Regions from separate parts of the Kocuria sp. PD6 genome, predicted to be linked through region 2. Evidence: predicted binding sites of a transcription regulator. Region 2 holds the regulator's gene; the other holds the start of a gene.

Region 1 (4,208 bases), on a different contig from region 2:
ATGTGGGCCACGGTCTCCCGGTCCTCACCGCGCAGGTCGTAGACGTATCCGCCGTTGCCGTACCCGTAGCGCACAGCATTGACCTGCATGCCCAGCCCGTCCAGCATGGTGCGGATCAGCGAGCCCAGTTCTCCGCCGAACGGCCCGCTCACGGACACGTCCGCCCCCAGCGACCCGGCCATCCGGGCCACCCACAGCCCCTGCCCGCCGGGGTGCATGTGCACGTCCGACTCGTGGGAACTACGGTTGCGATGCGCAGCGGGTTCCGTGATTTCCGTGATCAGCAGCGGAGTGGGAACCAGGATGGAGATACGCGGCTTGGGGCCGGGGCGGGTCTCGGTCACGAACGAAAGCTACATGACACGGGCGCTGGTGAACAGCACACCAAGGTGTCACCATGGTGGGATGAACGTCACCGCACCGGTTCGTATCGTGGAGGGTCAGGCCGCCAGTGAGCACACGCTGCGCGCCCTGAGCGCGTACTTCAGCGAGTTGAACAACCGGATCGACGGCGGTTTCGATCCCGAACTCACCGAGGTCACCGGCCCGGAGGACGTCACTCCGCCGCACGGGGATTTCTTCCTCATGACGGATTTGGTCACGGGCTCGGTCATCGCGTGCGGCGCGGTGCGCAAACTCGACGACGACCGCGTGGAACTGCGCCGGATCTGGGTCACCCCGGAACACCGCGGACAGGGCCACGCGCGCACCCTGGTGCGGGCACTCGAGAACAAGGTGCGCGCTTTCGGCGCCACCACGGCCGTGGTCTCCCTCAACGAGGAGATGACCGAGGGGATCGCGATGTTCCGCAAGCGCGGCTACGAGCCCGTGGATTCCTTCCACGACGCCACCACGGCCTCGGTCTTCCTGGCCCGCCAGTTGTAGCCCCACCGATCGCAGGCCAGCAGTCATAAACCCGCAGGGTATGAACCCGCCGAGCTGTGAACCTCAGTCGCGGGCCTCGCGCGTCTTCTTCTGATTGGCCTTGTCGATCGCCTCGACCAATTCGTCCTTGGTCATGTCCGAGCGTCCCGTGATGTCCAGTTCCTGGGCGAGTTCGTACAGGTGCTCCTTGCTGGCGTTAGCGTCCACCCCGCCGGCGGTGTCCTCCGAGTTCAGGCCGCCCTTCTCGGCGCTGTCGTCCGAGGGCCCGTTGTGCTCCTTGGGCTCCCAGTGGTCCCCGACCTTCTCGTGGGTGTGCTTGACGGCCGACCACGCGGTGCGCGCCGCCCGGGCGTCGTCGTGGTATTCCTCCTGCGCCGAGTCGTAGGTCTGCGCGAACGTGTCCTGTGCCTTCTCGTCCGAGCGTTGCAGCGTGGACGGGATCTCGTCCTGACGCGCGTGGCCGTTCTTCTTCGCCTTGGGCACGGGGGCCTCCTCAGAGCGTTCGGGTGTCACTGGTGGCTCGATCCTACGCGCCGCCGACGCCGCTGCGACAGGCCCGCCCGCTGCTTGAGTCAGTGCCACTCAGCTTTCGTGCGTCAATGACTAGCACTTCCGCCGACAGCCTGCTACATTAGACGTTGTTGAGTCACAGAGACTCAAGAAACGTGATGGCTCCACGCGGGTAATCGACCGGTTCGCGGGGCACAGCACGTGGGTGCCGCAGAGTGAAGGAGTAATCGTCATGGCTACATTCGACCCGTTCTCCGAGGTCCAGAACTTCGCCAACCAGGTCCTCTCCGGCCGCAACGGCCTGGAGCAGATGCCCATGGACCTCTACCGTCAGGGCGCCAACTACTACCTTGCCGCGGACCTGCCGGGCATCGATCCCACGAGCGTGGACGTGGACGTGGACGGTCAGCTGCTGACCATCCGTGCGCAGCGTCGTCTGCCCTCCGCGGAGAAGGACACCAAGTGGATCGTGCGCGAGCGCCGCAGCCACTCGTTCGTCCGCCAGCTCAACCTGGGCCAGGGCATCGACACGGAGAACATCACCGCCGCGTACGACAACGGCGTGCTGACCGTGACCATCCCCGTGTCCCCCAAGTCCCAGCCGCGCAAGATCCAGGTGGCCACCGGCCAGGAACACCACGACAACGTGGTCCTGGAGCACGGCAAGGGCTCGGACGAGGACCGCTCGCAGAACGTGCAGAAGGAATCCGAGGGGTCGCAGGACTGAACAGGGCCGATCAGGACCGGCCCTTCACCGGCGCTGACCGGCGAATCCACCCGGTCGGAACAAGCCTGCTCAATCGGGGGCTCACCGCCCCATGACATGGCTGTGCCCCGCAGGTCACCCTGCGGGGCACACTCATGTTCACCGCGGGGTCAGCGGTTCATCCACCGCACCACGTGGTCGAGGTCCTCGGACGCGCGGGAGGACCAGACCATGAGCGCGTACACGTGCGGTCCGCCCTCGCAGACCACCGCGGTGGTGTCGACGTTTGCTCGCACCAGCTCGGCCACGAACTCCATGGTGTCCGGGTAGAGCATGTCCCGGTCACCCTGCAGCACGAACGTGCGGGGCAGTCCGCGCACGTCGCCGAAGGCGGGGCTCACCATGGGGTCGGTGACGTCCCGTGTGCCGGCCCACCAACGAGCGGCGGCCCGAGCGCCGTCGGTACCGAGCATGTGGTCCGCGTCCCGGTACGCCTCGATCTGGGGGTTCGTCACCGTGGTGTCCACCCACGGGGCCATGAGGATCAGACCCGCCACGCCGAGATCGTCCGCGTCCCGCAGTCGCATGGCCTGGGCCAACGCCAGACCACCGCCGGCGGAGTCACCCGATAGGAAGACCCGTGGGCCGAACGAACGGGCCAGGTCCCACACGCCGTCGGCGAGTTCGAGCGCCTCGTCCACCGTGTGATCGGGGGCGAGCCCGTAGCCCGGCACCACCACGGTGACCCCGGTGCGCTGCATCAGGGCGTCGATCCAGCGCCAGTGCACCGTGGTCATGGGGTTCACGTACGCGCCGCCGTGCCAGTGCACGACCACCGGGGCGTCCGCCCGGGTGATGGCTGCCTTGGGCCGCGCGACGATGACCGGGTACCCGGCCACCATGACCTTCTCGAAGCTCGCGCGCTTGTGCATCGCCTTGTGCGGTGCCGCTTCCTCGCCGCGCACGGCCAGGGACTCGAGCAGCTTCTCCTCGGAATCCAGCACATCCGGGAGCACCCGCAACGCCTGGTTCGTGGCGCGCAGCACCGGGTCCGCGGCGCGCACGATCACGTCCGCGGCCGGCTTGGCGGCCCGATCCTCGGCGATGCACGTGCTCGTGGAAGCCGCCGCGTGCCGACCGCGACGCCGCTGGGTCCCCGCGGTCCCGGGCGTTGCGGTGTCTTCGCGGGAGCCCCCATTCTCGGCAGCGCCCGCGAGCTCACCGCGGCGCTGGGCGTCATCAGCCACGGCACCGAGAGGGGCCCCGGTGGCATGGTGCTGCGCGGCCGAGCGACGCTCGGATCCCCGGTGGTAGGTGGCACGGTGATCGGCCGCGGTGCGGTGGTTCCCGGCATGACCGTGGGTCCGCTCGCCGACCCCGGCACGGTGACCGTGCGACGCCGTCCGACCGGAAACACCGGCCGCACCGGCCGCACCCGCGGTGGCCACGGCGGCGGTCGCGGCGTGCTGCCCGTGACCGGACTTTCCCCGGCGCTTCCCGGACACCGCGCGATGGCGACCGGTGACGGGGGCGGACCCGGCGGCGTCGCCCGCGGAGACCGTGCCGGACTGCCCGGCACCCTGCACGGCGAGGGACTCACCTTCGACGTCCACGTGCGGGAGGATCTTGTCCAGCCAGCGCGGGAGCCACCAGGCCTTCTCGCCCAGCAAACGCATGACCGAGGGGATCAGGAGCATGCGCACCACGAACGCGTCCAGGAGAACGCCGATCGCGAGTGCGAAGCCGATGGGCCGGGTCATGGCCATGTCCGCGAAGATGAAGCCCGCGAACACGGAGATCATGATGATCGCCGCGGCGGTGACCACGGAGCGGCCCGCCTTGAAGCCGTAAACCACGGCCTGGCGCGCGGGGTGCCCGTGGGCGTAGGCCTCGCGCATCCCGGAGACCAGGAACAACTGGTAGTCCATGGCCAGGCCGAACAGGATGCCGATCATCAGCGTGGGCAGGAAGCTGAGGATGGGCCCGGGATCGTGCACGCCGAACACGGCGCCACCCCAACCCCACTGGTACACGGCCACCACGGCACCGAAGGCCGCGAGCACGGAGAGCAGGAAGCCCAGCGTGGCGATCACCGGGACCAGGATGG
Region 2 (4,208 bases):
TCCGGCGAGATGATCACCGCGCTGCTGCCGGTCCTGGACGACATCGACGCCGCTCGCAAGGCCGGGGACCTCGAGGACGGCCCGTTCGCCGCGATCGCGACCAAGCTCGAGGACGCCCTGGGCAAGAAGGGCCTCACCCGGATCGGGGAGGTGGGGGAGGTCTTCGACCCCACCGTGCACGAGGCCGTGCTGCAGCAACCCACCGACGAGGTGGAACAGGACCACGTGTCCATGGTGCTGCGCTCGGGCTTCCGGGTGGGCGCTCGAGTGGTCCGGGCGGCCCAGGTGGCCGTGGCCACGAAGCCGTAACGCAAGAAATTCCTCGGGGCGGGTCCGCATGACGGGACCCGCCCCGAGTCACACAGGGAAGTACCAGGAGGAAGGAGGCGTCATGGCCAGTCAGGACTGGATCGACAAAGATTTCTACACTGTCCTGGGCGTCTCCAAGGACGCATCCCAGGCGGACATCAAGAAGGCTTACCGCAAGCTGGCCCGCAAGTACCACCCGGACCAGAACCCGGGGGATGCGGCCGCGGAGAAGAAGTTCAAGGACATCACCGAGGCCAATTCGGTGCTGTCGGACCCCGAGGAACGCAAACAGTACGATGCGATCCGGGCCATGGGTTCCGGGGCGCGGTTCACCGCCGGTGGCCCCGGTGGCGCGAGCAACGCTGGCGGCGCCGGGTTCGAGGACCTCTTCGGGGGTCTGTTCAACGGCGGCGGTGGCCGCAGGAGCTACTCCACCTCCGGGGGTGGCGGGTTCGAGGACCTGTTCGCGCAGTTCGGCGGCCAGGGCGGCAATTCGCGGTTCGGAGGGGGCTTCGGTGGCGGCCAGGGTGGATTCGGCGGGGGTCAGGGCGGATTCGGTGGCTACCAGGCACCGCCCGCCAAGGGTGAGGACATCCACACCACGACCACGATCCCGCTGCGTTCCGCGTACAACGGCACCACGGTGAAACTGCGCCGGGGCAACGGCCAGTCCACCACGGTGCGCGTGCCCAAGGGCGTCAAGGATGGGCAGCGGTTGAAGATCGCGGGCAAGGGACACTCGGGGCCCGGTGGCCACGGGGACCTGTTCGTGACCGTCAAGGTCAAGGAGCACCCGTTCTTCACCCGCGAGGGCCAGGACGTGCACGTGGACATCCCGGTGACCGCTGCGGAGGCCGGACTCGGGACCACCGTGCAGGTGCCCACGCTGGACGAGGGCCATGTGACCGTGCGGGTCCCCGCGGGGACGTCGTCCGGGCACCGGATGCGTGTCAAGGGCAAGGGCTTCACGTCCGGGTCCACCACGGGCAACATGATCGTGACGGTGCAGATCCAGTTCCCGGCAGACCTGGACGATGCCGCACGGGAAGCCCTGCAGGAGTTCGCGCGGGCCACCGAGGACTTCGACCCCCGCGCGAACCTGAGCGAGGAGGCGGCGCTCTGACATGGCCATCGACTTCACCCAGCCAGTGTTCGTGATCTCGGTGGCCGCGGAGCTCGCGGACATGCACCCCCAGACCCTGCGCCAGTACGACCGCATGGGTCTCGTGACCCCGTCCCGGGCCTCCGGGCGGGCCCGCCGGTACTCCCAGCTGGACGTGCAGAAACTGCGTCAGATCCAGGAGCTCTCCCAGGAGGGCGTGTCCCTCGAAGGGATCAAGCGCATCATCCAGCTCGAGAACCAGGTGCAGGCGCTGCAGACCCGGGTCACGGAACTGTCCGAGGAACTCGAACGGGAGCGCCGGGCGCGGCAGGAGCGGGACATGATTTTCACCGCCGGTTCCGCCGGGGATGTGGTGCGCATGGCCCGTGGCACCCGGCGCTCACCCCGCAAGGTGTCCCAGGCGCTCATGCTCTACCGCCCGGCCAAGCCCGAGGCTGCGGCCACCGGCCGGGACGCCATACTGGGCCGGGACACGGCCCCGGGCCGGGACGCGGCGTCCGCGCGGCGGGATGCAACGTCGTCGTCGACCACGAAGCTGCGCGGCTCGCAGAAGTAGACGACCCGCGAACGGCGAGATCCCCGCGGCTCCTCTCGGGAAGGGCCGCAGGGATCTCGTCATCCGGGGGTACCGCGAAGGACTACTCCTGGATCGTGTTGCCGTCGAAGAAGTCGTCCGTGGTGGCGTTGGGGTGCTTGGCCAGCGGGGTCACCTTGACGTTCATGTACGCGAACATGGGGAACCCGGACAGGACGGTCTGCAGCTCGTCGTTGTCCTCGACGTCGTAGATCGAGTAGTTGGCGTATTCGCCCACCACGCGCCAGATGCCCTTCAAGACACCCGTGCGCTGGAGTTCACCCGAGTAGGCCTTCTCGCGGTGCTGGTAATCAGCCTTGGTCTCGTCGGTCATCGATTCCGGGAAGACCACGTCCATGCGGGCCAGGAACAACATGCGGGGCTACTTTCTCTCGGGGTCCGTGGAGGGTGCGTCGGGTTCCACCCTAGGCGCTGCCGCGCGCTCGCCGGGGTGTACGACGTCGTGCGAATCGGTGAACTCGCCCGTCTCGTAGTCGTAGGCCACGGGGTTGCCGTCCTCGTCCGTGCGCCGGTACCACTCGGTGACCTCCGGGGCGCTCGAGTCGAAGTCCGCGCCCGCCGCCCACTTGCTGTCCGGGGCGCGTTCCACCGAGAACGTGAAGTCGTCCCCGTACTCGTCGATGCCGTGGCGTACGGACTTGTCCACCGCCCAGCGCGAGTACTGCTCGCGGATGACCATGGGGTCCCGGCGCAGGTCCTTGTGGAAGGCCACGGCCATGGCGAACATGATCAGGGTGAACGGCAGGGCCGTGACGGTGATCAGGTTCTGCAGACCCGTGAGCGCGTTCTGTCCGCCGATCAACAACATCACCACGGCGATCCCGGCCATGCACAGTCCCCAGAACACGGTGATCCGCCGCTTGGGGTTCGGGTTGCCCCGCTGGGACATCTGGGACGTCACCACGGAGGCGGAGTCCGCGGTGGTGATGAAGAAGATGGCCAGCATGAGCACCACGATTCCCGCCATGATGCCGGCCGCGGGCATGCCGTCCAGGACGGTGAAGAAGATCTCTTCCGGGGCTGGCAGGGTCTGCGCGGTGCCGTCCGGGGCGATCGCGTGGTCCTGCATCTGCTGGTGGATGGCGGTCCCGCCGAGCACCGTGAAGGCCATCACCACGATGGACGAGGGGATGAACAGCACCCCCAGGATGAACTGGCGGATGGTGCGGCCCCGGGAGATCTTGGCCACGAAGACCCCCACGAAGGGTGCCCAGGAGACCCACCAGGCCCAGTAGAACGTGGTCCACGAGGACAGGAACGCCTGCATCTCGGGGCCGTCCGACATGGACGCGGACAGCATGGTGGGCAGCTCGGCGAAGTACGTGACGATCACGGAGGGCACGAAGTTGAGCAGGAACGCGGTGGGTCCCAGGACGAAGAAGAACAGTGCCAGACCCACGGCGAGGACCATGTTGATGTTGGACAACCATCGGATCCCGCGGGCCACGCCCGAGACCGCCGAGGCGATGAACCCCGCGGTGAGCGCCGCGATGATGACGACCGCCGCGGCGTTGCCCGAGGGGCCCAGACCCGTGAAGATCTCCACACCGCGCCCGATCTGCAGGGCACCGATGCCCAGGGACGCCGCGGTGCCGAACAGGGTGGCCAGGATCGCCAGGATGTCGATGATCCGGCCGGCCAGGTTGTCGGTGTTGCCGTTGTGGAAGAACGGTGCGAACACGGAACTCATGAGTGGAACGCGTCCGCGCCGGTAGGACGTGTAGGCCACCGCCACGCCCACGAGACCGTAGATGGCCCACGCGTTGAGCCCCCAGTGCAGCGCGGCCTGCGCGGAGGCCTTCTTCATAGCGTCCACCGTGCCGGGGTCCGCGGAACCCGGGCGCGGGGACAGGAAGTAGGTCATGGGCTCGAAAGGGCCGAAGAAGATGATCCCGATCCCGATCCCCGCCGCGAACAGCATGGCCGCCCACGACGCCGTGGAGTACTCGGGCCGGTCCCCGTCCAGGCCCAGCGGGATCCGCCCGTAGCGGGACACCGCGATGTACAGCAGGTAGAGCAACAGCCCGATCGCCAGGACGTTGAACGCCCACCCCATGTTGAGCATCGTCCAGTTCAGCGCCGCACCGGACACGGCCGTGAGTGACGCGGTGTCCACGACACCCCACCCGATGAACGCGACGATCAACCCGCCGGCCACGCCCACCACGATCTTGTCGATTC

The links. The regulator HspR, encoded in region 2, represses chaperone genes until heat shock. The targets are predictions, from matches to a motif close to AAGTTGAGTCNNNNNGACTCAACTT.
Region 1: a site for HspR is predicted at 1,450-1,474, ahead of Q9R22_RS08265 (Hsp20/alpha crystallin family protein). Genes of this name have one in related genera too.

Annotation. Positions count from the first base shown of each region.
Region 1 covers NZ_JAUZUS010000007.1:73,268-77,475, reverse strand. Annotated here, with positions in the region: gene Q9R22_RS08280 (1-phosphofructokinase family hexose kinase) at 1-344, opposite strand, end outside; gene Q9R22_RS08275 (GNAT family N-acetyltransferase) at 406-885, shown strand; gene Q9R22_RS08270 (ChaB family protein) at 949-1,368, opposite strand; gene Q9R22_RS08265 (Hsp20/alpha crystallin family protein) at 1,628-2,122, shown strand; gene Q9R22_RS08260 (MMPL family transporter) at 2,272-4,208, opposite strand, start outside.
Region 2 covers NZ_JAUZUS010000005.1:193,959-198,166, forward strand. Annotated here, with positions in the region: gene Q9R22_RS06560 (nucleotide exchange factor GrpE) at 1-309, shown strand, start outside; gene Q9R22_RS06565 (DnaJ C-terminal domain-containing protein) at 392-1,432, shown strand; gene Q9R22_RS06570 (heat shock protein transcriptional repressor HspR) at 1,434-1,988, shown strand; gene catC (muconolactone Delta-isomerase) at 2,071-2,382, opposite strand; gene Q9R22_RS06580 (BCCT family transporter) at 2,389-4,208, opposite strand, start outside.